3 regions of the Paenibacillus sp. FSL P2-0136 genome follow, and region 1 is predicted to be linked to each of the others. Evidence: predicted binding sites of a transcription regulator. Region 1 holds the regulator's gene; each other region holds the start of a gene.
What was found. The regulator Rex, encoded in region 1, represses fermentation and respiration genes when NADH is low (regulators of the CRP and FNR family bind a similar motif). The targets are predictions, from matches to a motif close to TTGTGAAATATTTCACAA.

Region 1 (5,996 bases):
TCGGCATTACGCATGACCGTCCCCATCAGGCGGACAGTGATGCGCTTGCCACGGCTATTGTGCTGCTCAAATGTCTGGAAGAGCTGCAGAGTCTGCCGCTCTTGACGATTCAGCGGCTGAATGAGCTGTTCGCGGACGAAGACAGTGATTTGGCCTGGTATTTCGACGGTCTGCTGCGGGAGCGGGAGATGGAGACCTTTCAGCCGGAAGGTGAGCTGAGCTTCTACCGCCAGCTTGCGCTGGCTGTTGGGGACTGGGCAGAGCTGGCTACGCCACGGGAGGAAGGAAGCGTCAATCCGCTGGAGAATATTACCTTTGAAGAATATATGGATGAGGTAACCAAGCGGCTGAAGGCTGTTCTTCCCCAGTATGAGAGCCGAGAAGCCCAGGAGCTGATGATCCATGAGGTCATTACAGCGCTTGAGCAGGACAAGCATCTGCTGATTGAAGCGGGAACAGGCACCGGCAAATCGCTGGGTTATCTGCTTCCGGCCATCTACCATAGTGTGAAAAGTGATCAGAAGGTGATGGTCAGCACGCATACCATTAACCTTCAGGACCAGCTGCGGGAGCGGGATATTCCGCTCTTAACCAGCGTTGTGCCGTTCCCGTTCAAGGCCTCCATCTTTAAGGGAAGAGGGCACTATTTGTGTCTGCGCAAGTTCGAACATCGAATGAACAAAAAGGACTTTACGAGTCCAAGGGAAGAAGCGCTCACCGCTGCGCAAATGCTCGTTTGGCTGACTCAGACGACGACCGGCGATGATGAGGAGCTTAACTTAAGCGGACGGGGCGGCGATTTCTGGGAGACTGTAGCCAGTGATACTGACTCCTGCCTGGGACGCGCCTGTCCCTGGTTCCGCAAATGCTATTACCACCGGGCCAAGCATGAAGCCGGGATCTCCGATGTGGTAGTCACCAATCACTCCAAGCTGTTCGCAGATGTCAAAGCCGGGCATCAGCTTCTTCCGGCTTACGACCATCTTGTAATTGATGAAGCCCATCATCTGGAGGATATTGCCGGCAAGCATCTTGGCATGCAGATGAAATATTTCACATTCGCCCATACCCTCACCCGACTCTATAAGGATAGCCGGAGCGGGCAGCTGCCTGCCCTCCGCCAGAGTCTGCAGTCTTCGGGCAGTGAGCAGGCTTCCGAATGGAGCGGCGTGATCGACCGGATCTATCCCGATCTGCTGACGGTGAAGGAGTCCTGGGATGCGCTCAGCGACCGGCTCTTCAGCCTGCTGCCTGAGCGCAGCGATGCCGGGGCCGGTGAAGCAGGTCAGCTGGTGGCACGCCTGCAGCCGGGCAAGAAGCCGAAGGATTGGGAGGAGCTGGCTGCCCTTGAGAATACACTGAACCTCAGTCTGAGCGATATCATCCGCAAGGGCGACAAAATGCTCAGTGAGATGCGTGACACGGACAGCCAATCCTCCTCAGACAGTCTTGTGACCGATATCGGCGGGTTATTCAAGGATCTGGCATCCATTAGAGAGCAGATCCGCTTCTTCATGAGTCTGAACGATGAGAATATCGTGTATTGGCTGGAGGGAAGCGGTAATTATAAGGGCAAGTCACTGCAAATGTATGCTGTTCCTGTAGATGTCAGCACCCAGCTCAGGGAGCTGTTCTTCGATAAGAAGAAGAGCATTATCCTGACCTCGGCCACCTTATCCGTGGATAAATCCTTCCAGTTCATGATTGATAACCTGGGTCTTGGCGAGGCTGCAGAGCAGCGGCGTCTGATGACAACACTGCTTCCGTCGCCATTCAAGTATCGTGAGCAGGCTCTCCTGGTCATTCCCCGGGACTTCCCGAGCGTCAAGGGGAGTATTGGGGATGCCCGCTTCGTGGACACCCTCGTGCACTCCCTTGCCGAGACAGCTGTAACAACACGGGGGCGGATGCTGGTGCTGTTCACCTCCTACAAGATGCTGCGCCAGGTGTATGAACCGCTGAAGGAGGCACTTGCCTCACAGGATATCGCGGTACTCGGACAAGGTGTGGAAGGCGGCAGCCGGAGCAAGCTGATCCGCCGCTTCCAGGACAGCCCGGCTTCGGTCTTGCTGGGTACCAGCAGCTTCTGGGAAGGGGTGGATATCCCTGGAGAAGCATTGACCTGCCTGGCGATTGTCAGACTGCCGTTCCAGCCGCCGAATCACCCGCTGGCAGAAGCGAAGTCAGAGCTGCTTCAGGCACAGAAGAAGAATCCGTTCATGAAGCTGTCCGTGCCGCAGGCTGTCATCCGCTTCAAGCAGGGCTTCGGGCGGCTGGTCCGCACGGCGCAGGACCGGGGCATCGTAATTGTGTACGATACCAGAGTGATTGAATCGCATTACGGAAAGTACTTTCTGTACTCGCTCCCCGGTCCCAAGATGGAGCATATGCTCACCGAGCAGATGGTCCCGAGAATTGCCGAATGGCTGGATGACGGCGGGGTTTCCTAATTCATCTGCTATTGCTATTATTAATAAGTCATGATTATCCTGAAGATCCGTTCCCGCCTGTCCTGCCACTCCGGCAGGCGGCGGGGCACGGTTGCTATAATTGTACGGAATGAAGTGTAGGCTAACAAAACTTTTAAGGAGGAGAATACATGAAATCGGATAAAATATCGGAGGCCGTCGTGCGCAGGCTCCCAGTGTACCTGCGTTTCCTGAACGATCTCCAAAAACGTGAAATCTCCACAGTCTCTTCTCAGGAGCTGGGCCAGAAGCTTGACCTAAATCCCGCCCAGATCCGTAAGGATTTGGCTTATTTTGGTGATTTTGGCAGAAAAGGCATCGGCTATGATGTATCTTATCTGATTGAGAAGATCCGCCATATCCTGAAGCTTGACCAGCAAATTAATGTTGCACTGGTTGGAGCCGGTAACCTCGGTCATGCCTTGTCTAACTACAACGCTTACTTGAAGGATACGATGAAGATTACTGCCATCTTCGATGCCTACCCGCCGAAGGTGGGCCAGCAGATCAACTCGCTGGTTGTGCAGCCGATGGAGGAGCTAAGCAGTACCATCCGCTCGCAGGGCATCCGGATCGGGATTATTACCGTGCCTGACAGCGAAGCCCAGAACGTAGCTGATATTCTTGTGGATTCCGGTATCGAAGCGATTCTGAACTTCGCACCGGTTATTCTCAAGACGCCTGCCAATATCCGGATTCATGCCGCAGATTTCACCACAGATCTGCAGAGCTTGGCCTATTATTTGCATGATGGAAAGGATGAGGCTGAAGATGAGCAGTAAGATCACGATAATCAAGAATGGGCACTTCCTGGTTCCGGGCAGTGACAAGCCGGTACTGAGCGGGTACATGACCCTGGAGAATGATTTGATTACTTACATAGGTGAAGCTGAGCCGGTAGTGGAGGATGGCGCACAGGTCGTAGACGGCAGCCGTCTGCTGTTCATGCCTGGTCTGGTAAATACCCATGGTCATACTGCAATGTCACTGCTGCGCGGGTACGGTGACGATATGGTGCTTCAGACTTGGCTGCAGGAGAAGATGTGGCCGATGGAAGAGAAATTCACTGGTGATGATGTATATTGGGGAACCTCGTTGTCCGTGCTGGAGATGCTGAAGGGCGGCACAACCACCTTCCTCGATATGTATGATCATATGGACCGGGTAGCGGAAGTAACGGAGCAGTCCGGTATTCGTGCTGTGCTGATGCGCGGCGTAATTGGGCTGTGCCCGGAAGAGGTACAGCAAGCGAAGCTTGCTGAGGCGATTGCTTTTGCCCGTAACTGGCACGGCAAGGCTGACGGCAGAATTACGACCATGCTCTCACCGCACGCCCCGTACACCTGTCCTCCAGAGTTTTTCATGAAGTTTGTGCAGGCTGCCCATGATCTGGACTTGCCAATGCACACCCATATGTCCGAGACGCGCCATGAAGTGGAACAGAACGTGGCCGACTACGGCCTGCGTCCGGTCGCGCATCTGGAGAAGCTCGGGATGTTCACCCGTCCTTCGCTCATTGCCCACGGGGTTCATCTGAACGATGAAGAGATCGGTATCCTGGCCCGCCATAACGTTGGCGTGTCGCATAACCCCGGCAGTAACCTGAAGCTGGCCAGCGGGGTAGCCCGTGTTCCTGAGCTGCTGAGAGCCGGGGTTAAGGTCTCTCTGGGGACAGACGGTGCGGCGAGCAACAACAATCTGGATATGTTCGAAGAGATGCGGCTGGTGGCTCTGATCCACAAGGGCGTAAGCGGTGATCCTACAGCGGTACCGGCTCCTGAGGCGCTTCTGATGGCTACGGAGTATGGGGCGCAGTCTATTTTCCTAAGCGGGGTGGGCCGGCTTGCAGCAGGAATGAAGGCCGACTTCATCGCACTTGATATTGACCAGCCTCATCTGCTGCCGCATACCGATCTGCTCTCCCATGCCGTATATTCGGCAAGTGCCAAGGATGTGGAGCATGTATGGGTGAACGGCCAGCAGGTTGTGAAGCATGGACAATGCCTGACACTTGATGAAGAAGCCATCCGCCGCAAAGCACAGGAGACGTTCGAGAGCCTGCTTAAACGGTAATTCAAGGGAACGGGAAAGGAAGCAGCGTGGTGAAGAAGAAGAGGAGAAAATGGATCTGGCTGGGGATTACCGTGGTGCTGCTCCTTCTGTTCGGACTTAGCCAGTTCTATGCCTACATTATGAAGGACCAGTGGAACGAGCGGAGTGAGGCCAAGGAGCTGGCCCGGGCGCGTGCCGGACTAACAGAGGTAACCAAGGCCCAGAAATCTGTATGGAATGAGAATGAGATCTACTGGGTGCTGACCGGTAAAAATGAATCAGGGACCGAGCTGATGGTGTGGGTCCGTTTCACCTTGGAGGGCAAGCCTGCCGGAGGCGACAATGACCTGTATGCTGAGGAACTGAGCAATGGCACCTCAGAAGAGAAAATGCGCGGAATCATAGCCGCCCAGCTGCCGGACATTACGATCGAACGGCTGCTGCCCGGTGTATACAACGGGGAATATGCCTGGCAGCTATTTTACAAAAAAGACGGGCGATTCTATTATAACTTTTACCGCTTCAAGGATGGCAGCGCCATCGGTGAGGGGTACAGCCTGCCGAACCGTTAAGCTAAGCGGTGAGCGGCAGAATAAAAACGGGGGGACAGATTATCTGTTCCTCCGTTTTTTTATCCATCATGTTGAAAAGTTTGAGATACATCAATTGATATACGGAGTGTATACCTCGTCTGCTAGCGCTAACCTACATATATGTCGAGGAAGATGAAATAGGAAATTTTAGCACATTTGGATAAGATTAAAGCGAAATTGATCTGCTGATCGTCATTCGGAAGCGCATTTAGAGCGGTACAGAACTGATGAGAATTATGTGTGCGGCGGCTTTGAGGATGCTGATCTGGCGGCGGATTTTGCATATTAAGAAATCACCGGGGAGTGGGGGCTGCAGCAGTTGCCGGAAGTCTATCACGGCTTGCTTAGACAGTGTCTGAAGGAATATTGCGGTGCGGCAGTCGCCGAAGGCTATGAACCGCGCGAATTAACTGATTTTGCAGAATATATGATGGCTGAAATCAAGCGTAATCTGGAGTAACAGTTGGCCGGTCTAAAATGATTATCTATTGAAACATCCAGAAATTAGTATCAAAAATTTTAAATATATTCACAACTTAATGTAAAATCGTATATACACCTATGATATACTACTACTTGTACTAAGACATGCTTAAGAGCATGTCAGTCTCGGATGGGCGCTAGACACGCTGGCTGGTCTTTATTATAGAGTTATGCTCGGTCATTATTGAGAGGAGGACGTTTCTTGAAACTGCGTCTTATGCCTGTACTGCTAACGTCTCTGCTGTCTGCTGCATTATTGTTTGGTGGCTGGTATTCCTACCGTCAATTCGTGGTACAGGAGCCGCTGCAGAAGCTGGTATCATCCTACGAGGGAGTGAAGGATTCCCATATTACTATTAAACGCAATGAGGTCACTTTGAAACTGGATTTGCAGCCGGGC
Region 2 (5,996 bases), 3.1 Mb from region 1:
TGAGCTTCGTCAGCCGAGAACCACTGCGGACGCGGATGCTTGGAGGATACGATCAGGTTGATCTTCTGGCGGTCATTCAGGATCTTGTCGAACACAGCCAGCAAGCTGTTCGCATCGGACGGCAGATACTCACGGATAAATTCAGGCTTCTTGTCAGCCAGATGGCCGAGCAGACCCGGATCTTGGTGGGTATAGCCGTTATGGTCCTGCTGGAACACTGTCGATGTAGCGATCACGTTCAGGGAAGGAATGTCTTCTCTCCAGGTCTGATCTGTAGCCTTGCGCAGCCACTTGAAGTGCTGGGTGATCATCGAATCGACCACGCGCAGGAAGGCTTCATAGCTGGCGAAGAATCCGTGGCGGCCAGTCAGTACATACCCTTCCAGAATCCCCTCTGCCTGATGCTCAGACAACTGGGAGTCAATGACACGGCCATAGGGAGCCAGGAATTCATCCTGCGGTTCCTGAATGGCATCCATCCATTGACGCTTGGTCACTTCGAATACTGGTCCCAGACGGTTAGACATAGTCTCATCCGGTCCGAAAATACGGAAGTTGCGGTTCTCTTCGTTGAGGGTTACAACCTCTTTCAGGTATTTGCCCAGTACGGCCATATCCTGTGCAATTACTTGGCCTGGGGCGGAATTATCGAGAGTATAGTTGCGGAAGTTCGGCTTGTGCAGGTCTTTAATCAGCTTGCCGGCATTCGTTACAGGGTTCATCCCCATACGTCTGTCGCCGGTTGGCAGAATTTCAGCCAGATCTGCGTTCAGACGGCCATTCTCATCGAACAGTTCCTCAGGTCTGTAGCTGTTCAGCCATTCAAGCAAGGCTGGTGCATGCTTCATGTTCTTCTGATCGACCGGAATCGGCACCTGGTGGGCACGGAAGGAGCCTTCGTTCGGCACGCCATCCCACGATTTCGGACCGGTCCAGCCTTTAGGGGAGCGGAAGACCAGCATCGGCCATACAGGGCGTGTAGTATCGTTATTTTCACGGGCATTCTTCTGAATGGCGGCAATTCTCTCTACGATTGTATCCAAGACCTTCGCCATTTCCGGGTGCATCAGATCCGGGTTCTCGCCTTCTACGAAGAATGCTTCCCAACCGTTGCCGGCAAAATAGGCGGTCAATTCTTCTCTGCTCATCCGTGACAGAATCGTCGGGTTGCTGATCTTGAAGCCGTTCAAATGCAGAATCGGTAATACAGCACCGTCTGTAATCGGGTTGATGAACCGGTTGGACAGCCAGGAAGCGGCCAGAGGACCGGTCTCTGCTTCGCCGTCACCTACAACTACAGCGGAGATCAGGTCAGGGTTATCCAGAATCGAACCCACGCTGTGCGACAGGGAGTAACCCAGCTCGCCGCCTTCATGAATCGATCCGGGTGTTTCAGGAGCTGCATGGGAGGCAACACCGCCAGGGAAGGAGAACTGCTTAAACAGCTTTTTCAGACCTGGGATGTCCTGAGTGATCTGCGGGTAGATTTCGGTGTAGGTTCCGTCAAGATAAGAGTTCGATACCATCACCTGACCGCCATGGCCCGGGCCTTCAATATAGAACATGTTGAGATCATATTTAGTGATAACGCGGTTCAGGTGCGCATAGATAAAGTTCTGCCCAGGGATCGTGCCCCAGTGTCCGATCGGCTTCACTTTGACGTCTGCATCCTTCAACGGTTCTCTTAACAACGGATTATCCTTCAAATAAAGCTGACCTACGGAGATGTAGTTCGTTGCACGCCAGTAAGCGTCAAGCTTTGCCAGATACGTTTTGGAGGAATAATCCACCTGTTCGATTGTTAATCCCATGTCTTCCACTCCCTAATCTTTTTCTTTGTAAATTGAATGTATCACTTCTACATTTACATCATACATCGGCATTTCAGAAATTCAATCTTTTTAGAAATTAATACGGTCCAATATTGTGAATTTTTGAACATAGTATGAATCCCTCTGCAAACCACGCACAAAAAGATGTTTATTTTTATAATTATGGATTAATTTGTCATGATAAAAAAACGCTAAAAAGACCGGGATTCCTCCCGGCCTGCTATACCTCAGTTATGCTATTTACACCGTCCATCCGTTAATGCACAGATACGAAAGTGTTAAACTTTAGATACTCGTAATGGAAGCGCATATGCGAGAATTCGAACGGCGTGCCGTTATCCAGGAAAAAGATCCCCTCCATAATCCCCACGGGTTCATTCTCTTTAAGATGGAGCAGCTCCTGATCATTCAGCAGTGAAGGCTCGGCAAAAATAGACAAAAAGGATTTGGTCACCGCCAGATTGCGCGACTCCTCCAGATAATGAAAAATCGACCCCTCAATAATCGTCTGGTCGAGATTTTGCACAATTTTGATCGGAATATATCCCGTCTCAATCATGAAGGGCGCACCTTCAAACAGGCGCAGACGCACGATCTTATACACGAAATCATGTGGCATCAGGAACAAATCCCGCTGAAGCTCCTCCGTGGGCCGGATGACCTCGAAGCTCAGCACCTTGATCTCCGGCTTCTTGCCGTGCATCTGGAAGTTATCCGACACCCCCAGATTAGAGCCTTCGTAATTGAAGATCGAATCGTTCTTTATATATAACGGATTGATGAAGGTGCCGGAGCCGCGTTTCTTGAAAATAATGCCCGAGCTCTCCATCTTCATCAGCGCACGCTTAATGGTACTGCGGCTAACCTGATACGCCTCGCTGAGACTACGCTCATCCGGCAGCTTCATATCGGCGTACTGCCCGGCAAAGATCTTCGTTTTGAGGTCAGCAATAATCTGCTTGTAGACAAATTGGGTCATGGGGTGCTCCTTCGTCGGATCTTTGCAGAACAAGTTCATTCAAGATTAAATATATCATAATTTAGATAGGGCAAAAAGGATGAATCCACGGATTCACCCTTTTTGACGCTTGTTATCCCAATCCCTATACCATTTGACAATCTCCCGGCTCGGTTTCTCCGCAACCTCTGCTTCCATGACCGTTTCCAGCAATACATACTGTCTTTGCACCAGAAAATGAAAGCCCATTCTATCCGATATTTGCATGTACAATAATTGCGCCTGCTCCTCTAACGGATAGCGGGTGCAGACCTGTTCAATGTGCTTGAAGGCCTGTTCATATTCTGCATTCCCCATATACCAGCGGACCAGATTCAGCTTCAGCCGAATCCACTGCAGCTGGAATCTCTGCCGCTCAAGCTCCGCCCACACATAATCGTACCCCTCCAGATATTCGCTCTTGAACAGCTTCAGGATTCGTTCGTATTCGGGCAGTGTGTCATTCGAGAGCTCTAACCCCGCTTGGATAAAGCGGTCAAACTCATCAACGTCCAGGCAGATTCCATTCAGCTTGAGCAGATAGCCGTCCGCCGTATTTTGCAGGAGAATCCGTTCTCTGCTGAAGGGCTCCAGCATCTTGCGGATATGATACACAGCCGTATATAACTGCGGATAGGCCCTGTTCGGATCAAAATCAGCCCACAGCAACTCAATCAGAGTGGCTTTACTGACCACTTTGCCGCGATGATGCAGCAGGTAAAAGAAGATTTCCTGCGCCTTCGCCGTTCTCCATTGCAGTGACGGAAGCTCCTGACTCCCTTCGTAGATCCGGAAGGCATCGAGCATCAGCATTCTCCAGCTTGTCTGCGCTGACGCTGCCTGGGCTGCCAGGCCAGGCTTCTGCTGAGCATTCAATCTCCGAACTGTAAGCTTCAGACGGTCCGTATGAATCGGCTTAAGCAAATAATCCAGGGCATTCAGCTCAAAAGCCTTGATCGCATACTTATCATATGCCGTTACGAATACAACCTGCAGATCGGGTCTCCGTTCCAGCAGCCTTTCCGCCAGTTCAATCCCGCTCAGCTCCGGTAAATGAATATCGAGAAACACAATATCGGTCTCGGTCTCCTCTACCTTTTGCTGCCCTTGCAGCGGATCGGTATATTTGCCGATAATCTCGAAACAACCAAGCGCATGCAATTGGCGTTCCAAAGCCTTTAGTGCCAATTCTTCATCGTCAATCAGGATTGCTCTCATTCGGATCTCCTTCGCAACTGGAAATCGGTACGGTTTTATAACCATTATACTTCAAATTTAATGATTTAGGGGCTGGAGGAGAAATGATCTCTCCTCCAACCCCTATCCATTTATTCTGTAACCCGTTGTTCCTTCTGTTCACTGTCGATCCGGTACTGATGGTCGATGATAGCCTCCTGGATATCCAGATAGGCCCAATGATTCTTGGAGACATCCGGGAATTTCACCGCATCTGCTCCATGGAGCGGGCCGCGGTCAAACATCTGATTAACAATGACTACTGCTTCCGCACGGGTCAGATAAGCATTCGGCTTGAAGCTGCCGTCCGGGTAGCCCTTGAGCAAGCCTGCCGACACGTTGGCTTCAATTACCGCCTGAGCCCAATGTCCAGTTGTATCGCTGAAGCTCGATTTTCCGTCTGCCGGTACTGCAAGCTTCAGGTAGTTGGCAGCAGCAGCGGCCATCTCTGCTCTCGTAATCGGTGCATTGCCCCGGAATTTCCCGGCCGGATCACCCTTCATCACGCCCTGTGCATTCACGAAGGCAATGGCTGCTGCGGCATAATGGCGGACAGCCACATCCGGGAAGGGAGGAGTGCCTACAGCCGCACTAGCATCATAGCCCAGATTCCGGGCAATCATGAGTGCCATCTGCGAACGCGTTACCCGTTCGTCCGGCTTGAATTCCCCATCCGGGAAGCCAACGATATAGGATACATGCGTAGCAGGCGACTGATTATTGAAGTTAATAATCGTAAAGGTACTGAATTTGCTTACCGAGAATTCCAGTCCAAGCAGTCCCTCTTTATAGGTAACCGCTTTGCCTTTGACAACCTCTTTCGTGCCGTCGGTATGCTCAATGAAAATACCGAGCTGTGCCAGGAATGCATTACGCGCCGCTTCATTCGCAGGCAGCTTCACATCTCTTAGCGGCAGGATCAGGGTTACCGCCCTGCTGGACAGGTTCGTCTCAATGGTCATCGGTCTGGCGACCACTTCGATTTTGTTGTCCTTGGCCACTTCGCGGACCACAGCTTCAAGCGTGGCTCTCTTCTCGATTTCACTCCGCTCTGTTGCACTTCTCACCGGCACCAGCCGGAAATAGAAGTCTTGTCCGATGCCTTCCAGCGATTCATTCGGAACACGCACAATTGCGTTCTCCGTATAGATTTCCAGTACAATGCCGTTCTCTTTCAGCAATTTGGCGGTTTCCGCCGGAATCTGGACATTCACTTCGCTGACATTGTCCGCCGCATCCGGGATGACTACACGGGCAATGCTTTGTCCCGTCTCTTTCGCCATCTTCACCGCTTCTTCAGCCTTATCCTTGGTGAAGCGGACCAGATCAGTGATCATGCCATTGCTCTGAGTGGTACGCTGTACCGGCACTTTCGTGATGCCAGCCGCATTGGCTCCGCCGATGGCCACATCCACCTGAATCACTTCGGTCTTGGATGTTTCAGGAGCTGCTGGAGCCGGAGCGGAACCTCCGCCTCCGCCTGAAGATACAGGCTCTTGTCTGGTAATGATCATTGTATACGTATTCGTTCCGCCTGCGGAATCCTTGACGGTAACCAGAACTTCATTCTTGCCTACTTTTAGAGGGAGCGCTTTGCTCCATTGACCGTTTGTAACCTCTACCGGAGCTTCACCGGCAATACTGAGTGTTACCACAGCACCAGGATCAAGTGTAACCGGCTTAAATGACATTTCATATACACTGTTCGCTACGGATACATCATAGCTTGCAGTTTCAGGCTTGAACTCAGGCTGCAGTGTGCCGCTCGAAGGATCAAGCGATACGAGCTTCCCGCTTGCGCGGATAACCTGAATCTGGTATTGCCCCAGCTTAACGCCCGGACGCTTCGCATCCACAATATCTACCTGGATGATGTTCAGCCCTTCCTGAAGCGGCAGCTTGCTCCAGTCTCCGTCAGGAACCTCTACACC
Region 3 (5,996 bases), 250 kb from region 1:
CATATCTGGTGTATATGCATCAAATACGCCTTGGTTATGCGTTTTGCGGATGTTCGTGAACATGTCAACGATATTCTGCGGAAGCTCGAAGCCATAAGCCTTAGTAGCATCGATCATCATCTTGATACCGCCGAACGGCTGAATGGAACGTCTGAAAGGCGCGTCAGTCTGAACGCCGACAATCTGTTCCTTGTCCTTGTCAATGTAGCCAGGAGCGTGGGAAGTGATGGTGGAGACAGTATCGAGGGATACATCCCATACGCCGCCTCTTTCTCTTTCTTCCTTGCTCAGCTGGGAGATAATCTTCCACAGTTCAGTTGTATTGCTGGTAGGTCCAACCAGGAAATCTTCAGTTCCTTCATAAGGCTTGATGTTCTTTGCAATAAAGTTGTTAACGTCAACTTTCTTGGCCCAGACACCTTTTGTGAAATTTCTCCAACCTGATTTTGCTTCTAATACTTCTTTTTCAATCACCGACATGCTAAATCCCTCCATTTATATTTATTATATTTGTAGAGATCGCGGGCTTGAAGGTTAATCCCGTGTCTCGTGATCCCGAAACTAATAGTTGTTATAAAATTCACAATCACATCTTCATAACGGGGATCGTTGTCTATATAAACATTTTAGTTTATTTTCTGAAAAAGGACTGTGACAAATATCACTCTTTCGGTGATATTTGTCACTTCCATCCAGTCCCATATTAACCTTTAACCTTATTCTTTGCCAGGCAACCGTTAATTAGTTATCGAATTTGCCGTAGAATGCGTTGCGGTATACATCAGCAAGCTCGGATACCAGCGGCATTTTAGGATTGGCAGTAGTACATTGGTCTTCAAATGCACGGTCAGCCAGATAGTCTACACGGGATTCGAAGTCCTTAGGATCGAAACCAAGAGCCGAGAAGGATTCTTCGATACCGAGTTTTTTGTTCATGTCGCGGATTGCATTGATCAGGCTGGTTACGCCTTCTTCGGTAGTGCGTGCAGGCAATCCCAGAATACGGGCGATTTCTGCGTACCGTTCGTCAGCTACAAAGTGCGAATATTTAGGGAACGAAGCGAACTTCGTAGGTTTCTTGGCATTGTAACGGATAACATGCGGCATCAGGATCGCATTGGTACGGCCGTGTGCGGTGTGATACTGTCCGCCCCATTTGTGTGCCAAGCTGTGGTTAATCCCCAGGAATGCGTTGGCAAAGGCCATACCGGCAAGCGTCGAAGCATTGTGCATTTTCTCACGGGCCAGCTTGTCACCTTGCAGTGCGGATTTCTCCAGCCACTGGAACACCAGTTGGATGGCTTTGATTGCCAGACCATCGGTATAGTCACTGGCCATTACAGATACATAAGCTTCGATAGCATGTGTCAATACGTCCATTCCTGTATCGGCAACTGCAGTCTTAGGCAAGCTGTAGACAAACTCAGGGTCAATAATTGCTACGTCTGGAGTCAGCTCATAGTCAGCGAGCGGATACTTGGTATTATTGCCTGTTGTCTTGTCTGTGATAACTGCGAACGATGTTACTTCAGAACCTGTACCCGAAGTGGTTGGAATGGCAACGAATTTCGCTTTGTTGCCGAGCTTAGGGAATTTGTATACCCGTTTGCGGATATCCATGAACTTCTGTTTCAGGCCGTTGAAGTCTGCATCCGGATGTTCGTAGAACAGCCACATACCCTTGGCAGCATCCATTGGGGAACCACCGCCGAGTGCGATGATGCAGTCCGGCTGGAATCTGTTCATCATAGCTGTACCTTTTTCTACAGTAGTAGTCGATGGATCCGGTTCAACTTCCGAGAACACTTCGATCGCTACAGGAGTCTGGCGCTGACGCAGATAGTGCTCAACTCTTTCAACATACCCCAGCTTAACCATTACAGGGTCAGTGATGATAGCAACGCGTGTGATATCAGGCATTTTGGCCAGGTACTGAGTGGCTCCCTTTTCGAAGTAAATCTTGTCAGGTACTTTAAACCATTGCATATTCACGGTACGACGATTCACCCTTTTCACGTTGATCAGATTGATTGCAGTGACGTTCTGCGATACCGAGTTGCGTCCGTAAGATCCGCAGCCCAGTGTCAATGAAGGGATATTAGTGTTGTAAATGTCGCCGATTGCGCCGTGAGTCGATGGCGAGTTGACGAGAATACGTCCGGTCTGCAGACGGTTGGAGAACTTCATGATTACTTCTTCGTTGTTGGAATGGATAGCCGAGCTGTGGCCCATGCCGCCAAATTCAACGATTTGAGCTGCGCGCTCGATACCCTGGTCAGCATTCTTCACCTTGTAGCAAGCCAGAACCGGGCTCAGCTTCTCAGCGGACAATGGATATTTAGTACCTACACCTTCAAGCTCAGCTACCAGGATCTTCGTTCCGGCAGGAACCTGAATGCCGCACATTTCAGCGATCTTCACAGCGGATTGGCCAACGATAGCCGGGTTAACTGCACATTTCTCTACGTTCATTGCGCCGCTGGTCAGCTTAGCTGCTTCTTCTTTGTTCACAAAGTAACAGCCGTTTGCAATCATTTTCTTTTTCACTTGATCGAAGATGGCTTCTTCAATGATAACTGCCTGTTCAGAAGCACAGATCATACCATTATCAAAAGTCTTCGACAGGATAAGGTCTGTTACAGCCTGATCAATATCAGCACTCTTCTCAATGAAGGCAGGCACGTTACCAGGACCTACGCCGAGTGCCGGTTTGCCGCAGCTGTAAGCTGCCTTGACCATTGCCGATCCGCCGGTTGCCAGAATCAGTGCAACGTCCGGATTGTTCATCAGTGCGTTTGTTTTGTCCATCGTAGGAAGCTCAATCCATTGGATGAAGTTCTCAGGTGCGCCTGCTGCTACGCCTGCATCATGCAGAATTTTGGCTGCTGCCGCACTGCACTCTTGCGCTGACGGGTGGAAACCGAATATAATAGGGTTACGTGTCTTAGCGGAAATCAAAGCTTTAAACATCGTGGTGGATGTTGGATTGGTTACCGGTGTGATACCCATAATGATTCCGACTGGTTCAGCAATCTTCTGGAAGCTGTCATAAGCGTTATCCTCAATAACGCCTACAGTCTTGTCGTACTTAATACCGTGCCAGATATATTCAGTGGAGAAGATGTTCTTTGTAATTTTGTCTTCGTATACTCCGCGTCCTGTTTCTTCAACAGCCAGTTTTGCCAGGTACATATGCTTGTCGAGTCCGGCCAGCGCCATTGCATGAACGATTGTGTTTGTCTGCTCTTGATCCAGGCCCATGAACGCTTCGTGGGCTTTCTTTGCTTTATCCACCAAAACCTGAATATACTCTTCAGCGGTGGTTTGTTTCACTTGGGCGGCGACTTCGTTTTTAACTGCCATCTCCCTCGTCCTCCTGTCAATTTTTAGGTTGTTTCTTTCTATACATTTATCTTAGCACATCCTTTTCACCTTGTATAGTGAAATCTTTCACAAAGTTTAAAGTTTTTTTTGAGTTGTTTTCAAAGCGCTTTCATTCGATCATTTACCGGTATTTTTTCCACATTATATGTAATATTTAATTAATATTTGTCTATTCTGCGAACGCAATACGATAGTCTGCAGCGTTGATGGCCCATCTTGCCTTGCAATGCCGGTTGGGCTTCGGGAATTTTGCTCATGAATGCCAAGCCTCCACTTCGGTTCATCCGTCGCTCTTCTACAGACTCACTCTGACGGTGAATATAAATATAAATCTCTGCCAAGTGGAAACGGCTTTGCCGTCCTTTTAAAGGACGGTAAATTACCCTGCGGGTGAACGATGCTAATGCCTCTCTCACCGGCCGCTTTTAAGGAGCAGTAATGGTAATGTTGCAGTTTTTGCAGGATTTCTCTATAACTTTTACGGGTTGCAAGTACAATGTTGCATTATTTGCACAAATTTCGGTGTTTAGAGCACGTTAGCGCTGAATTTGTTGCAGTTCGTGCAGGATTTCAGCATAGAACGCTTCTTTGGGGCAGTAATGTTGCACTTTTGGCAGGATTACTCTTAAAATGTTATTGGCATAATTTCCTGAAAGGAAAAAAAGGAGACAGCATCTCTGCTGCCCCCCTTATTCATCTCTTCCCCTAAGTCTAGAAAGAGACATCCCAGGCTACTCCACCTTAATGGTATCGAAAAATTTCTTCTGTACGGTTGCGGCTGCTGCATCAAGCTGGGCCTTCGAGTCCGTGCCTTCCTTGGCGAACAGCTCCTGAATGACATTGGACATGGTTGCATAGTAGTCCTGGGTATTGTACTGCGCCTCAGGCTTGCCGTCGAGCAGAGCCATAATATCTGTATTGTATTGATATACAATATCAGAGTATTTGTCATACACTGCTTTGGTCTTCTTGCCGAAGTCGGAATCGGCAGCATAGTAATCCAGAAGCGGCGGAATGAAGTATTTGCCGTCCGCCTTGCGCTGCTGCAGAATGGCATCGAGCGCATCCAGGCCTTTATCCGAGAAATAGTCGAAGGTAATATAACGGAAGGCCATCTCCTGCTCATCCTTGCTGGCATTCGGGTTAATGACCAGATAGTCGCCGCCGAGCACACCGGTATGCTTGCCGCCCTTCTCAGCCGCAGGCATTGGATAGGTCAGCACATCCTCAGGCTTGAACCCGCCCTGGTTAAGCGCCTGTTCAATGACTCCGTCTGATCCGGCCATTACCATCGCGGTACGGCCCTGCTGGAAGGCACCTACAGCATCGCCCCAGCCGAGCGCCCAATCCTGGGGAACCGCTTTGGCTTCCCATCTCAGCTTTTTATAGAAGTCCAGCGCTTTAACACCAGCTTCGGAATTGAAGGTGGCCACCACCTTTCCGCCCTCAATCTTCTGAATCTCCCCGCCTGCTTCGAACAGGAAGTTGGTCCAGTTCCAGCCGGCTTCGTTGCCTTTGCCCATCGGGGCAATCCCGGAGATACCTTTCTTGGGATCGGCCACTCCTTTGGCTGTGTTCAGCATGTCGTCCCAGGTCCAATCCATTGGAGGTACGGCTACTCCTTTGCCATCCAGCATCTTCTTGTTGATCATTGTTGTAGTGACGTAACCCTTTTGTGTAACCCCATACACCTTGCCGTCAATGATGAACTGGTTCTGCAGCACAGGATTGATCTGATCCTTGAACTCATAGTTATTCCACAGATCGGTGATGTCGGCTACCCAGCCCTTCTCAATCAGGAATTTAGCTTCGGTGGCATACGTGTTGAAGAAGGTCGGCGCTTCATTCGCTGCCATCTTCACCCCGATCTCGCTTACATTATACTGCCAGTCGTCCTTGACGATCTCCACGTTCGGATAGACTTCCTGGAACCGCTTGATCTTGTCATCCTCCTGCGCTCTCACCTCGGTCAGGTCCGGCGTAGGATAGTGGATTTTAATTGTTACCTTTCTCTGGGTGATATCGTCAGCCGGTGCTGCAGACGGAGTGGCTGACTCTTCCGCCGCCTGGGTCGCTGCTGGTGCAGGTGTCGCTTCTCCCCCGTCAGCCGCCGGCTTGTTGCCGTTATTATTGCCGCCGCAAGCGGACAATAAGGTCCCCGTGACCAGGAGACAGGCGAATACGCTGGAAACTTTACGCATGGTAACTCCCCTTTTCCATATCATAATGAGCTTACAAATTCATCTTAAAAGAGAAACCGTTTACAAACGAGGTGTATTTATATTCCCTTCATGTGCAGGAGTACGATCTCTAACGGACCTCATCCTTCCTGCTCAGCCTTTGACAGCAGACAATGAAACTCCGCGCATAATGAACTTCTGGAAGACCAGGAATACCAGGATCGGCGGCAGAGAGACAATGAACAGAATTGCGAATTTGATGTTCGTATTCAGCGCTTTTACATTGATAACGTACTTATAGATAGCGGTAGCGAGCGTATACTTCTCCTCACTGTGCATGACCAGCGACGGCCAGAACCAGTCATTCCAGGCTGTGGAGAAGATGAAGATCGCCAGTGTTGCAAAAATCGGAATCGACAGCGGCACCGCGAT

Region 2: NYE26_RS32445 (phosphoketolase family protein) is a predicted target of Rex. The motif match lies at 1,925-1,942, and genes of this name have one in related genera.
Region 3: adhE (bifunctional acetaldehyde-CoA/alcohol dehydrogenase) is a predicted target of Rex. The motif match lies at 3,439-3,456, and genes of this name have one in related genera.

Annotation. Positions count from the first base shown of each region.
Region 1 covers NZ_CP150244.1:4,442,656-4,448,651, reverse strand. Annotated here, with positions in the region: gene dinG (ATP-dependent DNA helicase DinG) at 1-2,450, shown strand, start outside; gene NYE26_RS18875 (redox-sensing transcriptional repressor Rex) at 2,600-3,250, shown strand; gene NYE26_RS18870 (amidohydrolase) at 3,240-4,541, shown strand; gene NYE26_RS18865 (DUF5590 domain-containing protein) at 4,571-5,092, shown strand; gene NYE26_RS18860 (aminoglycoside adenylyltransferase domain-containing protein) at 5,406-5,573, shown strand; gene NYE26_RS18855 (hypothetical protein) at 5,799-5,996, shown strand, end outside.
Region 2 covers NZ_CP150244.1:7,534,577-7,540,572, reverse strand. Annotated here, with positions in the region: gene NYE26_RS32445 (phosphoketolase family protein) at 1-1,811, opposite strand, end outside; gene NYE26_RS32440 (GntR family transcriptional regulator) at 2,089-2,811, opposite strand; gene NYE26_RS32435 (response regulator) at 2,905-4,047, opposite strand; gene NYE26_RS32430 (S-layer homology domain-containing protein) at 4,158-5,996, opposite strand, start outside.
Region 3 covers NZ_CP150244.1:4,690,849-4,696,844, forward strand. Annotated here, with positions in the region: gene pflB (formate C-acetyltransferase) at 1-480, opposite strand, end outside; gene adhE (bifunctional acetaldehyde-CoA/alcohol dehydrogenase) at 742-3,363, opposite strand; gene NYE26_RS20100 (extracellular solute-binding protein) at 4,116-5,585, opposite strand; gene NYE26_RS20105 (carbohydrate ABC transporter permease) at 5,718-5,996, opposite strand, start outside.